4 regions of the Bradyrhizobium sp. USDA 4369 genome follow, and region 4 is predicted to be linked to each of the others. Evidence: predicted binding sites of a transcription regulator. Region 4 holds the regulator's gene; each other region holds the start of a gene.
What was found. The regulator PhoB, encoded in region 4, activates phosphate uptake and scavenging genes when phosphate is short. The targets are predictions, from matches to a motif close to TGTCATNNANCTGTCAT.
Positions count from the first base shown of each region.

Region 1 (3,885 bases), 4.5 Mb from region 4:
ATTCTGGACTGGCGCGCAGATGCTCGAACATCTCGGCGAGAAGGAGGCCGCGACACGGCTGATGGCGGCGGTCGAGAAAGTGTGTGCGGCCGGCATTCTGACGCCGGATGTGGGCGGCAAGGCGAACACCAAGGAGGTGACCGACGCTGTCATCGACGCGATTCACGGCTCCAACGTCTGAGGCGAGCCGGTCTCCCGTACAATCTCGGCGTGTTCGGGGTTGCGCTTGCAATGGACGCTGCGGGGCGTATATCAGCGCTTCCGCTGCGTCCGCGCATGCCAATCACATGCACGTCATACAGACGCGACAAACGAAGCGGGGGAGAAAGGACACATCATGCGTCGTCACCGTCGAGCCAAGATCGTCGCAACAGTTGGTCCCGCCAGCAATTCTCCGGAGATGCTGAAGGCGCTGTTCCTCGCCGGTGTGGACACTTTCCGTCTCAATTTCAGCCATGGCACGCAGGCCGACCACGCCAAGGTGCACGCCGCGATCCGCGCGCTGGAGAAGGACGTGCGGCGGCCGATCGGCATCCTGATGGATCTGCAGGGGCCGAAGATTCGTGTCGGCACCCTGCGCGACAAGAAGATCCAGGTCGAATCCGGCGAGACCATCCGCTTCGTATTGAACGGCACCGAGGGCGACAAGACCTCGATTCCGTTGCCGCATCCGGAGATCTTTGCGGCGGTCGCGCCCGGTCACGATCTTCTGATCGATGATGGCCGCGTGCGCGTGCGCGTCACCGGCCTCGGCGACGACTGGATCGAGGCCAAGGTGATCGTCAGCGGGACGATCTCCAACCACAAGGGCATCAATCTGCCTGGCACCATCCTCGAACTGTCGCCGCTGACACCGAAGGATCGTTCCGATCTCGCTTTCGGCCTCGAGCTCGGCGTCGACTGGGTGGCGCTGTCGTTCGTCCAGAAGCCGTCGGACGTGCTGGAGGCGAGGGGCCTGATCAACGGCCGCGCCGGAATCATGTCCAAGATCGAGAAGCCGGCGGCGCTCGACCGCATCGACGACATCATCCAGCTGTCGGACGCGATCATGGTCGCGCGCGGCGATCTCGGTGTCGAGATTCCCAATGAGGACGTGCCGGGCAGGCAGAAGGAGCTGGTGCGCGCGTGCCGGCTGGCGGTGAAGCCGGTGATCGTCGCGACGCAGATGCTGGATTCGATGGTGGCGACGCCGACGCCGACGCGCGCCGAAGTGTCCGACGTGGCGACCGCGATCTATGACGGGGCCGATGCGGTGATGCTGTCCGCGGAATCGGCCAGCGGCCAATATCCGCGCGAGGCGGTGGCGATGATGGACAGCATCATCAAGGCGACCGAAGGTCACAAGATGTATCGCTCGATCGTCGAGGCGACGCAGCCGGGCGAGGAGCAGACGCCACCGCACGCTGTTGCGACGGCCGCGGCCGATCTCGCCTCGGCGATCCACGCCAAGGCGATCGTGGCCTATACGTCGAGCGGCACCTCGGCGTCACGCGTCGCGCGCAAGCGGCCGAGCCTGCCGATTCTCGCGATCACGCCGAACGAGGATACGTCGCGCCGCATGTGCCTGCTGTGGGGTGCGCACAGCGTCCTGTCGCAGGACGTGCAGAGCTATGAGGAGATGGTCGAGCGCGCGACGTTCTTCGCGGTCCAGGAAGAGTTCGCCCAGGCAGGCGACCTGCTGGTTGTCGTCGCCGGCATCCCGTTCGCACAGGCTGGCACCACCAACAATCTGCGTGTCGTAACCGTGCCCAGATAGGAGGCAGTGAAAATCCCGTGCGTGCGGGCCGCCTGTCGCCTGTTTGTCGCACCGCGCTGGTATCGCGGGAATGTGACGAGGACATCGCGAGTCGTCATACGAGCGGCGTCAGCAGCAGTCCGAAAGGGTCAGCTCTGTGATGCGGCCGGTCGTCATCGCAGTGTCATCAGGGACTGTTAGGTGGGCGCGCATGGGATTTGAGACTGCTGGTGAAGAAAGCCCGACCCGGCGCTTTCGTACGCTCTTCATCTCCGATGTTCATCTCGGAGCCCGCGGATCGCAGGCCAATCTGCTCGTCGATTTCCTGCGCCATCACGACGCCGACACCATCTATCTGGTCGGCGACATCATTGACGGCTGGGCGCTGAAATCGAGCTGGCATTGGCCACAGTCACACAACGATCTCGTCCAGAAGATGCTCCGCAAGGCGCGCAAGGGGGCGAAGATCGTCTACGTGCCGGGCAATCACGACGAGTTCCTGCGCGGCTATTACGGCACCCATTTCGGTGGCATCGATGTCGTCGAGAACATCGTGCATACCGGCAAGGATGGGAAGCGCTATCTCGTCATTCACGGCGACATCTTCGATCTCGTGGTCCAGAACGCCCGCTGGCTCGCCCATCTCGGCGACAAGGCCTACGACTTCGCGATCCAGATGAATCGCCTGGTGAACTTCTTCCGTCGCATGTTCGGCGTGCCCTATTGGTCGCTGTCGCAATGGGCCAAGCAGAAGGTCAAGAACGCCGTGAACTATATCGGCGCGTTCGAGACCGCGCTGGCGGCCGAGGCGCGGCGGCACGGCGCCGATGGCGTGATCTGCGGCCATATCCACTGTGCCGTGATCCGCGACCAGGACGGGATCCGCTACATGAATTGCGGCGACTGGGTCGAGAGTTGCACGGCGCTTGTCGAGCACGAGGATGGCAGCTTCGAGATTCTGACCTGGACCGATCCGTTGAAGCAGCCAGCCCCGGTTCCACAACTGGCGGCCCGCGCCGCCTGAGGCGATCTGAGCCTTCCCTTGATCTGAGCCTTCCCTTGCCTCCCGGGGATGGGGCGCGGTAAAATGGGGGATGACAGCCCATTCCCCGATCCTGCCCGTGACCGCCGCCGACATCGATGCCGCGGCGGCCACGCTGGCACCCGTGGCGGTGCGGACGCCGCTGTTGCCGGCTCCTGTGCTCAGCGCGCAGTTCCAGGCGAATGTCTTCGTGAAGCCGGAGGTGCTGCAGCGGACCGGCTCCTTCAAGTTTCGCGGCGCGTACAACAAGCTGGCGTCGATCCCGCAGGCAGAGCGCGCCAACGGCGTCGTCGCATTCTCCTCCGGCAATCATGCGCAGGGCGTCGCTCATGCCGCGACGCTGCTCGGCATGCACGCGACGATCGTGATGCCATCGGATGCTCCGGTGGCCAAGCGCCAGCGCACTAAGGCGTTCGGCGCCGACGTCGTGCTGTACGACCGCGACCGCGACGATCGCGAGGCGATCGCCCGTGACATCGCCGGCAAGCGCGGCTCGACAATGGTGCCGCCCTATGACGATCCCTACGTCATTGCCGGGCAGGGCACGGTGGGGCGCGAGATCGCCGAGGATCTCGCTGGGCTCGGCCTGTCGCCCGACGTGGTGCTCGTGCCGGCCTCTGGCGGTGGATTGCTCGCCGGTGTGTCGACGGCGGTGAAGGCACGCTTTCCAGCGACGCAGATGATCGTGGCCGAGCCCAAGGGATTCGACGACCATGCCCGCTCGCTGCGGGCCGGTCACCGCGAGGCGCATGAGGCCAAGGGGCGCACGATCTGCGATGCGTTGATGGCGGCGATTCCCGGTGAGATCACCTTCGCCATCAACAGCCGGCTGTTGTCAGCGGCGGTCGAGGCCTCCGATGAGGAGGTCGGGCGCGCGGTCGGTTTCGCCTTCCGTGAATTGAAGCTCGTCGTCGAGCCCGGCGGCTCGGTCGGGCTTGCGGCGCTGCTGGCCGGCCGGCTCGACGTCGCCGGCAAGACGGTGGTGATCGTCTTGTCCGGCGGTAATGTCGATGCCGATCTCTACGCCCGTCTGATCGCCTGAGGACAAATGATGACCTCAGCGGAAGCTGAGGCCACCCCGCGCAAATCCTCCTCCACCTGGACGCGG
Region 1 is NZ_JBSRYH010000001.1:5,078,560-5,082,444, forward strand. Features, by position in the region: gene ACVIJ6_RS22965 (tartrate dehydrogenase) at 1-181, shown strand, start outside; gene pyk (pyruvate kinase) at 338-1,756, shown strand; gene ACVIJ6_RS22975 (UDP-2,3-diacylglucosamine diphosphatase) at 1,947-2,759, shown strand; gene ACVIJ6_RS22980 (threonine ammonia-lyase) at 2,830-3,819, shown strand; gene ACVIJ6_RS22985 (caspase family protein) at 3,835-3,885, opposite strand, start outside.
Region 1: the regulator PhoB is predicted to act here: its motif matches at 1,907-1,923, upstream of ACVIJ6_RS22975 (UDP-2,3-diacylglucosamine diphosphatase).

Region 2 (3,885 bases), 1.6 Mb from region 4:
CAAGAACTTCATGCTCAAGGGCGCCGACGGCAACATCCCGGAGGGCGGCCTGACCAAGCACTGGCCCGACGGCGAGCAGATGTCGATCTACGATGCCGCCATGAAGTACCAGGAAGAGGGCGTGCCGCTGGTCGTGTTCGCCGGCGCCGAATATGGCAACGGCTCGTCGCGCGACTGGGCGGCCAAGGGTACCCGTCTGCTCGGCGTCCGCGCCGTGATCTGCCAGAGCTTCGAGCGCATCCACCGCTCCAACCTGGTGGGCATGGGTGTGCTTCCACTCACCTTCCAGGAAGGCACGTCGTGGTCGTCGCTCGGGCTCAAGGGCGATGAGAAGGTCACCATCAAGGGGCTGCAGGGCGACCTGAAGCCGCGCCAGACGCTGACCGCTGAGATCGTTTCGGCCGACGGCGCGGCGCAGCAGGTGCCGCTGCTTTGCCGCATCGATACGCTCGATGAGCTCGACTACTATCGTAACGGCGGCATCCTGCACTACGTGCTGCGCAAGCTCGCCGCTTAACCAAGGCGCGATGCGGCAGATTGGCTCACTCTGAAGTGAGTAGCGGGTGATGAAGGAGGCGGCCTATGACATAGGCTGCCTCCTTTGCATTTTTGGTTGTCAACGCCGAGGGCGGCTTCGCATTTTATTGACGCAGCAGGGTGTGGCGGACAGTGTTGTTCCGGACAGGACAGTGATGATGGGTGGACAGATGTCGTGGTGGTCGCGCGCGGCGCTCAGTGTCTGTGCGGTCATCGCTTTCGTCCGGCCAGCTGCCTCCGATCCGCGTGCGGTGATCGAACTTTTTACCTCTCAGGGCTGCTCCTCCTGTCCGCCGGCCGACAAGGTGCTCGGCGATCTGGCCAGAGATCCGTCGGTGATCGCGCTGTCGCTGCCGATCGACTATTGGGACTATCTCGGTTGGAAGGACACCCTGGCGGACTCCCGCTTCACGGCGCGGCAACGTGCCTACTCCCGCGTTCGCGGCGATCGTGAGGTCTATACCCCCCAGGCTGTGGTCAACGGCTCGGTTCATGTCATTGGCAGTGATCGCGAGGCGATCGAGGGCGCCATTGAGGAGACCGCGCAGGGCGGTGCCGCCATGTCGGTGCCGGTCAGACTGTCGATCGAGGGCCAGGAGCTGACCGTCTCTGTCGCCGCGGCCGATGAACACATGCCGCGCAGGCATGGCGAGGTCTGGGTCTGCTCGATTTCGCGGGCCGTCCCGATCCAGGTCGGGCGCGGCGAGAACAGCGGGCGCGAGCTGACCTACTACAACGTCGTTCGCAATCTGTTGAAGCTTGGCGATTGGACCGGAACATCGACCAGCTGGAGCGTGCCGCTGGAGAAGATCGCCAAAGAAGGCGTCGACGGCGCCGTTGTCTATGTGCAGGACGGCAGCCGTGACCGGCCGGGTCCGATGCTCGGCGCAGCCTATTCCGAGCTGCATTAGCGCCTGCTCCAAATCCGCTGGTCTTGGAGCCGTTCCCGGCCGCGCTCAGGCGCGTCAGGCTTGATCGCGCGCATCCCGCAGCGACGCAGCCCTGCGCCGGTCCAAAAAGCAAAAGGACCAACTTGCGTTGGCCCTTTGCCATCACTTGTGAATAGACCCGATCCTGACGACCCCGGGGGGCTGGGGGCTGAGGAATCCGGAACCGAAAGGACCGGGCCAACGCACACGAAACTTATGCCCAAGATCGGGGGCGGTCCCTGGGCGGAAAGACGGCGCGATTATGATTCCGCTAACGATCCCGTGACGCTGACGTGTTCGCGGAACTCGTGACGTCCGCAGCTGGAGCCGCACGCAACACTGAAAGCCGCCCCTTGCGGCTTCCGGCGGATGGCGCGATCATGTCACAGAGATGACAGGAGGACGCCGATGAAGCTCACCCCGGAGGATGCCGATCCGAGCGAGAACCGCGCGGCGGCCCGCAGCGCGGCCGCAGCGCCCAATCGGGTGACGTTCGACCGGCTTGAGCTGAACCGGATCCTCAATCTCTACGGCCGCATGGTCGCCGATGGCGAATGGCGGGACTATTCGATCGACTTCCTGCGCGACCGGGCGGTGTTTTCCGTGTTTCGTCGCGCGTCCGAGGTGCCGATCTACCGCATCGAGAAGGACCCGCGCCTCGCTCGCAAGCAGGGCATGTACAGCGTCATCTCGGCGACCGGCCTGATCCTGCGGCGCGGCCACGAGCTCGAGCGCGTGCTGCTGGTGATCGCGCCAAAGCCAGCCTTGGTCTGATCCGGTGATATGACGCGCGTCACGTAGTCCCGGCCCGCCGACCGGCGGGGCTCGCGAGGCGCGATCGCGGAGAGGACCTGCCTTGATTACGCGGCCGGCACGTTGCTACTGCCGGCGCCGAGCGGCAGCTGCATCATGACCGTGTCGAGCCATCGGCCAAATTTGAGCCCGACGCTCGGATGGGTGCCGATCATCTGGAAGCCGCAGGCGCGATGCAGCCCCACCGATCCGGCATTGGCGGAGTCGCCGATCACGGCGATCATCTGGCGGAAGCCCCGCTCCTCACAAGCCGCGATCAAGCGCTGCATCAATTGCCTTCCGATGCCGCGGCCCTGGCTCGCAGGGGCCAGATAGATCGAATTCTCCACCGTGAAGCGATAGGCAGGGCGGGGTCGGTAAGGTCCGGCATAGGCATAGCCCACCACCTGCCCGTCCAGCAGGGCGACGAAATAAGGGAAGCCGCCATCCGCGAGCGCACGGAAGCGGCGGGTCATTTCGGTCAAGTCCGGAGCATCGAGCTCGAAGGTGGCCGTGCCCTCGCGCACGGCCTGACCGTAGATGGCGGTGATGGCGGGAAGATCGGCCTCGCCGGTGGGCCGGATGTCGATGTCAAGCATGGCGGAACCATAGCAAGGCGGATTGGACGATCAATCCGCCGTTGCGGCATGGCTGTCGCTGCGTGTCTGCGCTCGGCGCAAACGAGCAGGGTGCAAACGAGCAAGATCCAAGCGGGCCGGCAAAACGAAAAGCCCCGGCGGTGAGGCCGGGGCTTCGAAGGCTGTGACGGTGGTCCGCTGGATCAGTCGCGCTGACCGAGCAGCTGCAGCAGCAGCGTGAACAGGTTGATGAAGTTCAAGTACAGCGACAGGGCGCCGGTGATCGCTGCGCGCTCGGCGATGTCGCCGCCCGCGGAGGCGTAGCCATAGATGTACTCGTTCTTCAGGCGCTGCGTATCCCAGGCCGTGAGGCCAGCGAACACGAACACGCCGACCACCGAGACGATGAACTGCAGCATTGAGCTCGCCAGGAACAGGTTCACGAGGCTCGCCAGCACGATGCCGATCAGACCCATGAACAGGAACGAGCCCATGCCGGTCATGTCACGCTTGGTGGTGTAGCCGTACAGGCTGAGCGCACCGAACGTTGCCGCGGTGATGAAGAACACCCGCACGATCGAGGTGTGGGTGTACACCAGGAAGATCGACGACAGCGAGATACCCATCAGGGCCGAAAACACCCAGAACAGGATCTGCGCGGTCGACGGCGCCAAGCGGTTGATACCGGCCGAGATCGCGAACACCATGACCAAGGGAGCCAGGATGAACAGCCATTTCAGCGGGCTCACGAACATCGCGTAGCCGAACTGCGTCAGGTAGGTGTTGGCGCCGAACTTGAACACGCCCGCCGCCGGATCGCCGGTCACCGACGCCATGTAGACGCCGAGCGCCGCCAGACCGGTGATTGCCAAGCCGATGCTCATGTAATTGTAGATGCGCAGCATGTAGGCGCGCAGACCGGCGTCGACGGTCGCGGCATCGGCGCGCCCGGCCACCCGGCCAAAGGGTGAAGCATAGTTGCGGTCTAGGTCCGACATGGTCGAATTCCCGTTGGTTGCCCGGAATTGAGGTCCTGACGGACCTTATGC
Region 2 is NZ_JBSRYH010000001.1:2,140,520-2,144,404, reverse strand. Features, by position in the region: gene acnA (aconitate hydratase AcnA) at 1-517, shown strand, start outside; gene ACVIJ6_RS09655 (DUF1223 domain-containing protein) at 708-1,448, shown strand; gene ACVIJ6_RS09650 (DUF2794 domain-containing protein) at 1,875-2,240, shown strand; gene ACVIJ6_RS09645 (N-acetyltransferase family protein) at 2,327-2,857, opposite strand; gene ACVIJ6_RS09640 (Bax inhibitor-1/YccA family protein) at 3,040-3,834, opposite strand.
Region 2: the regulator PhoB is predicted to act here: its motif matches at 1,847-1,863, upstream of ACVIJ6_RS09650 (DUF2794 domain-containing protein).

Region 3 (3,885 bases), 6.4 Mb from region 4:
CCGTGGCAATCGCGTGGATGCGCCCGACCTTCTGGACCTTGCATAGCGCCCGGAAACGCCGCAGCGCGGTCAGCGCCTTTTCGACGGCATCCGCGGCGAGCAGGCCTGTGGTCTGCACCTCGCGTCCGAGCCCGCACAGCGCCTTCTCGTTGAAGACCGTGACGAGGCTGCGTTCCATCGCCTGGTAGACGACGAGACGGACCGAGTTCGAGCCGATGTCGATGACCCCAACGCTCGCGGCCCTGGCAGCGGGCCGTTTCACCGGGACGTCCTCTGATGACAGGCGCCGTTACGACGGGTTGCGTTCGTTCCGGCGCGTGAGGCGACGCGGCGATGATTCCTTGAGCGACTTTCCACGGCCGGACAGACTCGGATTCGTCATGAAGTAATTGTGCAGGTTGAACGGCTCTTCGCCCTTCGCGGCCTTCATACGCGTTGACGACCCGTCCGGCAACAATTGCCAGCTTTGCTCGGTGTCCTTCAGGTTCGCGACCATGATCTGCTCGAGAACCTGCTGATGCACCGTCGGATTTTGCAGCGGACACAGCACCTCGACGCGACGGTCGAGATTGCGCGGCATCATGTCGGCCGAGGAGATGTACACGGCTGCCTTGGCGCTCGGCAGGCCCTGGCCCATACCAAAGCAGTAGATGCGGCCATGCTCCAGGAAGCGGCCGATCACCGATTTGACCCGGATGTTCTCGGACAGCCCGGGCAGGCCCGGGCGCAGGCAGCAGATTCCGCGCACGATCAGGTCGATCGAGACGCCGGCCTGTGACGCTTCATACAACGCGTCGATGATATCGGGGTCGACCAGCGAGTTCATCTTCATCCAGATCACGGCCGGCTTGCCCTGGCGCGCGAAACTGGTCTCGCCGTGGATGTGCTCGATCATGCGCTTGCGAAGCGTGAGCGGCGACACCGCCATCTTCTCGATGTCGATCGGCTCGGCATAGCCGGTGATATAGTTGAAGACCCGTGTCACGTCGCGGCCGATCACCGGATCCGAGGTGAAGTAGGAGAGGTCGGTGTAGATGCGGGCGGTGACCGGGTGATAGTTGCCGGTCCCGGTATGCACATAGGTCGTCAGGCCGCCGCCCTCGCGGCGCACCACCATCGACAGTTTGGCGTGGGTCTTCAGCTGCAGGAAGCCATACACGACCTGCACGCCCGCGCGCTCGAGGTCGCGCGCCCAGCGGATATTGGCTTCCTCGTCGAAACGGGCCTTCAACTCGACCAGCGCCGTGACCGATTTGCCGGCCTCGGCGGCCTCGGCCAGTGCGCGCACGATCGGCGAATTGTTCGAGGTGCGGTACAGCGTCTGCTTGATTGCGACCACGTCGGGGTCGCGGGCCGCCTGCTGCAGGAACTGCACGACGACGTCGAACGACTCGTAGGGGTGATGGACGATCAGGTCCTTCTGCCGGATCGCGGCAAAGATGTCGCCGCCATGGTCGCGGACGCGCTCGGGATGCCGCGGCACATAGGGCGCGAATTCGAGGTCCGGCCGGTCGACACGCGTCAGCTGCGACAGCTCGTTCATCGCCAGCACGCCGTCGACGACGAACACTTCGTCGTCGGTGGTCGACAGCGCGTCCTGAACGAAGGCGCGCAGCTCTTCAGGCATGTTGGCCTCGATCTCGAGCCGGATCACCGAGCCGCGGCGGCGGCGCTTGAGCGCGGTCTCGAACAGCCGCACCAGGTCCTCGGCCTCTTCCTCGATTTCGATCTCGCTGTCGCGGATGATGCGGAAGGCGCCCTGGCCCTTGACGGTGTAGCCGGGAAACAGCCTGCCGATGAACAGGCTCGTGGCCTGTTCAAGCGTGATCAGGCGGATCACGCCATCCTTGCTGCCGGGGAAGCGGATGAAGCGATCGATCTTGCCGGGCATGCGGATCAGCGCATTCATCGGCCTGCCGTCGGAGGTGCGCATCAGCTGCAGCGCGACGGTGAAGCCGAGGCTCGGAATGAACGGGAACGGATGCGCCGGATCGATCGCGAGCGGCGTCAGCAGCGGGAAGATGCTGGCTAAGAAATGGTCCTCGATCCAGGCGCGCTCGCTCTTGGTGACGTCCTGGCCGTCGACCAGCACGATGCCGAGCTCGGCGAGGAACTTGCGCAGGTCGCGCCAGATCGCCTGCTGGTCGATCGCGAGCTGCGACACGCTTTCGTTGATTACCTTGAGCTGCTCCAGCGGCGTCAGGCCGTCCGGGCTGCGCTCGGCGATGCCCTCGCGCACCTGGGCGCGGATACCGGCAACCCGGACCATGAAGAATTCATCAAGGTTGTTGGCGGAAATCGACAGGAACCGCACCCGCTCCAGCGCCGGATGGCGTGGGTTGACTGATTCTTCCAGGACACGGCGGTTGAAATGCAGCCAGGAGAGTTCGCGATTGATGAAGCGCTCGGGGCTGGAGGCAATCTCGGCCGGAGGTGAGGAAACCTGATCTTTCTCTTGAATTTCAATCGCTTGTTCGGTGTCCATCGGAAAATCGTTCCATCGCCGTCAAGGGCGTCAAATCGGTCCTGCAGAGCGGTGGACCGTAGACTAATGTGAATGACCAGGGGATGACGTTCCCGGCACCATAGAGGTTCCCCGGCGACCGGGCGTCAAGATGGCCCGCGGTCACATACCCTCGGAGGGCCGGAGCAGCTCGGCCGCGAGCGCCCGGGTGACGGGGCGCCCAAGCCGCAGCGACTCATTATCCAGCAGGGCGACCGTATGGCGGGCGGCGGCATAGGAGCGCTCGATCCGGGTGGTGAGATAGCTCACGACGGCTTCGTCGATGGTCAGCTGCCGGTCGGCGGCCAGCTTGACGATCAGGGCCCGAAACAGCTGGTCGTCGGGCGGCAGCAGCGTCACCACCGGACAGGCGCGCAGGCGCGACCGGAGGTCGCTGAGCGCGACCGGCATGGTCGCGGGGGCCTCGCGCGCCGTGATCAGGATGTAGGCCTCGTCCTGCCGTGCCAGATTCAGCAGGTGGAACAGCGCGCGCTCGTCGAAAGCGGTGGGGCTGAGGTCCTCCAGCACCAGCGCGCCGGTGGCTAGCGCCCGTGGAACGGCGGCGATGTCGAGGGCCTGGGCCGAGAGCGAGCGGGCTCCGGACTGTTCGGCCCAGATCGCGGCGAGATGGCTCTTGCCGGACCCGTCCGGTCCGACCAGGAACATGGTGCGTGCCGGCCATTCTGGCCAGGCATCGACCAGCGCCAGTCCTGCCGCGTTGCCGGCGCCTTCGAGGAAGTTGTCCCGCGTCAGACTTTCCGCGTGCGGCAGCGCGAAGGCCAATTGACGAGGGGGAAGATGGCCGGCCAAGTTTGACGTGCTCCGTATCGTGCCTAGGGGGGCGTTGCGGGAGGCCAAAGCCCCACTCATCGCACTTCGATGGTGCTCATGTGGCGCACCCATTCGACCAGGTAAAGCCCGACGGATACGAGGGTAAAGATGGTCACCAGGGTCATCAGCAGAATATCGTAGGGCTTCGGCTCGAAGCCGAAGCTGAGCGACGCCAGCACCAGCGCAGCAAAGGCGACCTGCGCCGCCGTGTTCAGCTTCGACACCATCAGCGGCCGCATCGCGACCGGGCGGTCGAACAGCCAGGACACGATCACCGCCGCGACGATCATGATGTCGCGCGATACCACCAGGATCACGATCCAGCGCGGGATCGCGCCCCAGATGCCGAGCGTCACGAAGATCGAGACCAGAAGCGCCTTGTCGGCGAGTGGGTCGAGCAGGGCGCCGAGCTCGGATCGCAGGTTGAAGCGCCGGGCGAGAAAGCCGTCGACCGCATCGCTCACGCCGGCGACGACGAAGACCATGAATGCGATTTCGGTCTCGCCGGCCGCGATCGCCCAGACGACGATCGGAACCAGCAGGATTCGGCC
Region 3 is NZ_JBSRYH010000001.1:6,924,266-6,928,150, reverse strand. Features, by position in the region: gene ppx (exopolyphosphatase) at 1-262, opposite strand, end outside; gene ACVIJ6_RS31440 (RNA degradosome polyphosphate kinase) at 290-2,485, opposite strand; gene ACVIJ6_RS31435 (chromosomal replication initiator DnaA) at 2,627-3,313, opposite strand; gene ACVIJ6_RS31430 (CDP-alcohol phosphatidyltransferase family protein) at 3,370-3,885, opposite strand, start outside.
Region 3: the regulator PhoB is predicted to act here: its motif matches at 2,558-2,574, upstream of ACVIJ6_RS31440 (RNA degradosome polyphosphate kinase).

Region 4 (3,885 bases):
AGTTGGCAAGCCTTGCTCCGCGAGGGCCAGATCAGCGTAGATTCACGCCGTTCACCCCCGTCTGGCCTGGACCGGCCTGCCTCCGTGGCAATTCGCTGTCCGGTCACGCACAAACAATGACCAGCCGCTGAAAACCTTCGCTCACCCCCGCCTTACCGGACCGAGGCGCTTTGCACGGCGATCTCGCGCCTGACGGCGGCCTCAAACCCGCTGGCCGGTGCGGCGAACATCAGCCGGGTCTCCTCATGGAACGCCGAGAAGATCCCGACGACGACCGTCTCGCCGCCGATCTCGGCCAGGATCGGCGAGCCCGAATAGCCGAAATTCGCCAAGCAATGCACCGTCAGCAACCGGCCATCCTCGGTCATGCCGGCGCTGCAATTGCGCTGTCCGGTCGGCGAATAACGCCGTTCCTGGCCGTAGCCGATCTCGGAAATGGTCCCGGCCGCCGTCGCCGCGGCAAGTTGCTCGCGCGTGAGCGCTGTGACCGTCACCGGCCGCGAAGGCAGCGCGTCCTTCAGAACGATCAGGGCCCAATCGGCGCGCGAGCGGTCAAGCGACCATTTGTCGTGCTGGATCGGCACGAAGTCCGGCGCCACGATCAGCTTGTCGGCAATCGACGAGGCTGCCGGCGTGCCCTTGTTCATGCCGGCCAGGAAGTGGACGTTGCCGGGACTGACCTGGGCGACGCCGTTGAAGACGCAATGCGCGGCCGTGAGCACCAGGCGCGGCGCCACCAGCGTGCCCGTGCACGAGCCACCCGTGCTGTATTGTGCCACGGTGACGACACCGATCGATGACGCCGGCCACGCCGTGGGATCCACGACCTCGCCGATATGCCGGTCGAGCCCGAGCAATTGCTCGGGCCGCGGATTGGCAATGCCTGCTTCGGCCGTTTCCGGCTTGGGCCGCCAGGCGGCGATGGCCTGCTCCGCCTGTCGACGCTGCGCCTCGCTCAGCGTGACTCGCTGGACCTCGCGGCCGGCGGACCGCACGCCATTTCGCCCCGCCATGACCAGCCAAGCATAGCCCTGCGCGACATCCTGCGCGACCACCCGCCCGTCGAGCATCATCAGGCCGAGCATATATTGCGACTGGGCGAAGCCCTGGGCCGCTGCGCGAGAAAACCACCGGCTAGCTTCGCCATGATCGCGGGCGACGCCTTCGCCATTGTAATAGGCGACGCCGAGATAATGTTGCGCGACGGCGAGGCCCTGATCCGCCGCCTTCCGGTACCAGGCCAGCGCCTCGGCGGGGTTGCGCGGCACACCCCAGCCGAACGCCTGCATGAAGCCGACATCGAACTGCGCCCGCGCATCGCCCTTGGCCGCCAACGGCATCAGCCGCCGCATCGCCATAGCTTGCTGGCCATTGGCCGCCGCGGCCACGGCATCCTCGAGTTCGGCGGCCGAACCGGGCACCATGCCGGCGAGCCACACGGCTAAAACGAGAGCAATTGTCCTGATCATCGCGTCCGCGGCATCCCGGTCATCATGATGGGGAGACCAGCAGACGGGATCAAGACGGCAGCCCCATGGCCGCGCGCAAAACGGCTGCCGCGGGCTTACGCCTGCTCGCTCTTGGCGAAGCGGTCGTCGAGCGCGTAGCCGGCGCCGCGCACCGTGCGGATCGGATCCTGCTCGCGGCCCGGATTGAGCAGCTTGCGCAGGCGCCCGATATGGACGTCCACGGTGCGCTCGTCGATATAGATGTCCCGGCCCCAGACGCTGTCGAGCAACTGCTCACGACTGAACACGCGGCCCGGATGCTCGAGGAAGAATTCGAGCAGGCGGTATTCGGTCGGGCCGAGATCGATCGGCCGGCCCGAGCGCGCCACCCGGCGCTTCTCGCGGTCGAGCTCGATGTCCCCATAGGACAGCACCGTCGCCAGCCGCTCCGGGCTCGCCCGCCGCAGAAGACCCTTCACCCGCGCCAGCAGCTCAGGGACCGAGAACGGCTTGACGATGTAGTCGTCGGCCCCGGTCGCCAGGCCGCGCACGCGCTCGCTCTCCTCGCCGCGCGCGGTCAGCATGATGATCGGCAGCTGCTTGGTCTCGGGCCGCGTCCGCAGCCGGCGGCACAGTTCAATGCCGGACAGGCCCGGCAGCATCCAGTCGAGCACCACGAGATCGGGAACGCGCTCCTTCAGCCGCGTGTCGGCCTCGTCGCCACGCCCCACAGTCTCGACCTCATAGCCCTCGGTCTCCAGATTATAGCGCAGGAGCGTGGTCAGCGCCTCTTCGTCTTCCACCACCAGGATGCGCGCAGTCATATCGAACGAGTCTCTCTCAGTTGCCGGGGACCGTGGTGGCGAAGCTCGTCATGTCGCCCTTCGGACGCTTGTCGACCATCGCCTGGCCCTCGATCATGTAGAACACCGTCTCCGCGATATTGGTCGCGTGGTCGCCCATCCGCTCGATATTCTTGGCGCAGAACATCAGATGGATGCAGAACGAGATGTTGCGCGGATCTTCCATCATGTAGGTCAGCAGCTCGCGGAACAGCGAGGTGCAGATGGCATCGACCTCCTCGTCGCCCTTCCACACCGCCATCGCAGCCGGCAGATCGTGCGCGGCATAGGCATCCAGCACCGACTTGACCTGCGACTGCACGAGATCCGTCATGTGCTCGAGGCCACGGATCAGCTTGAGCGGATGGAAATCACTTTCCAGCGCCGCAACCCGCTTGCCGATGTTCTTGGCGAGGTCGCCGATGCGCTCGAGATCGGTGGCGACGCGCATCGCGCCGACGATCTCGCGCAGGTCGACCGCCATCGGCTGCCGGCGCGCGATGGTCAGCACGGCGCGCTCCTCAATGATGCGCTGCAGCTTGTCGACCTCGGCATCGGCGGCGACGACCTTCTGGCCAAGCGCGACGTCGCGCCGAACCAGCGCGTCGACGGAGTCGACGATCAGCCGCTCGGCGAGACCGCCCATCTCCGACACGAGCCGGGTCAGATCCTGCAGATCGCTGTCGAACGCCTTGGCGGTATGTTCACTGGCCATGATGATCTCCTGAAGGCAATGATGCTGTCGGCGTCAGCCGAACCGGCCGGTGATGTAGTCCTGGGTCCGCCGATCGCTCGGCGAGGTGAAGATCTTGCTGGTGTCGTCGAACTCGATCAGCTCGCCGAGATACATGAACGCGGTCTTGTCGGAGACACGCGCCGCCTGCTGCATGTTATGGGTCACGATCGCGATCGTATAGTTCTCGGAGAGTTCCTGGATCAGCTCCTCGACCTTGGCGGTCGAAATCGGATCGAGCGCCGAGCACGGCTCGTCGAACAGGATCACTTCGGGCCTGACAGCCACGGTACGGGCGATGCACAGGCGCTGCTGCTGGCCGCCGGACAGCGACAGGCCGGAGGCGTTGAGCTTGTCCTTCACCTCGTTCCACAGGGCGCCGCCGCGCAGCGCCTTCTCGACCCGGTCGTCCATCTCGGACTTCGAGATCTTCTCATAGAGGCGGATGCCGAAGGCGATGTTCTCATAGATCGTCATCGGGAACGGCGTCGGCTTCTGGAACACCATGCCGACACGGGCGCGCAGCAGGTTCAGGTCGAGCTTGGGGTCGAGAATATTGGTGTTGTCCAGCATCAGCTGGCCGGTGGCGCGCTGGCCCGGATAGAGATCGTACATCCGGTTGAAAATGCGCAGCAAAGTCGACTTGCCGCAGCCGGACGGACCGATGAAAGCGGTGACGCGGTTGGTGCCGAGCGACAGGTTGATGTTCTTCAGCGCGTGATGATCGCCGTAATAGAAGTTCAGATTTCGCGCGATCACCTTGGCCGGCGCCTCCGGCAGCGACTTGGCGGAAATGGCGGCCGTCGGGCTGCTCACGGATACGGACATGTCGGTCATTTCGAGCTCCTCTCGGCGCCCAGGA
Region 4 is NZ_JBSRYH010000001.1:551,815-555,699, forward strand. Features, by position in the region: gene ACVIJ6_RS02560 (trypsin-like serine protease) at 153-1,469, opposite strand; gene phoB (phosphate regulon transcriptional regulator PhoB) at 1,565-2,272, opposite strand; gene phoU (phosphate signaling complex protein PhoU) at 2,289-3,005, opposite strand; gene pstB (phosphate ABC transporter ATP-binding protein PstB) at 3,039-3,860, opposite strand; gene pstA (phosphate ABC transporter permease PstA) at 3,857-3,885, opposite strand, start outside.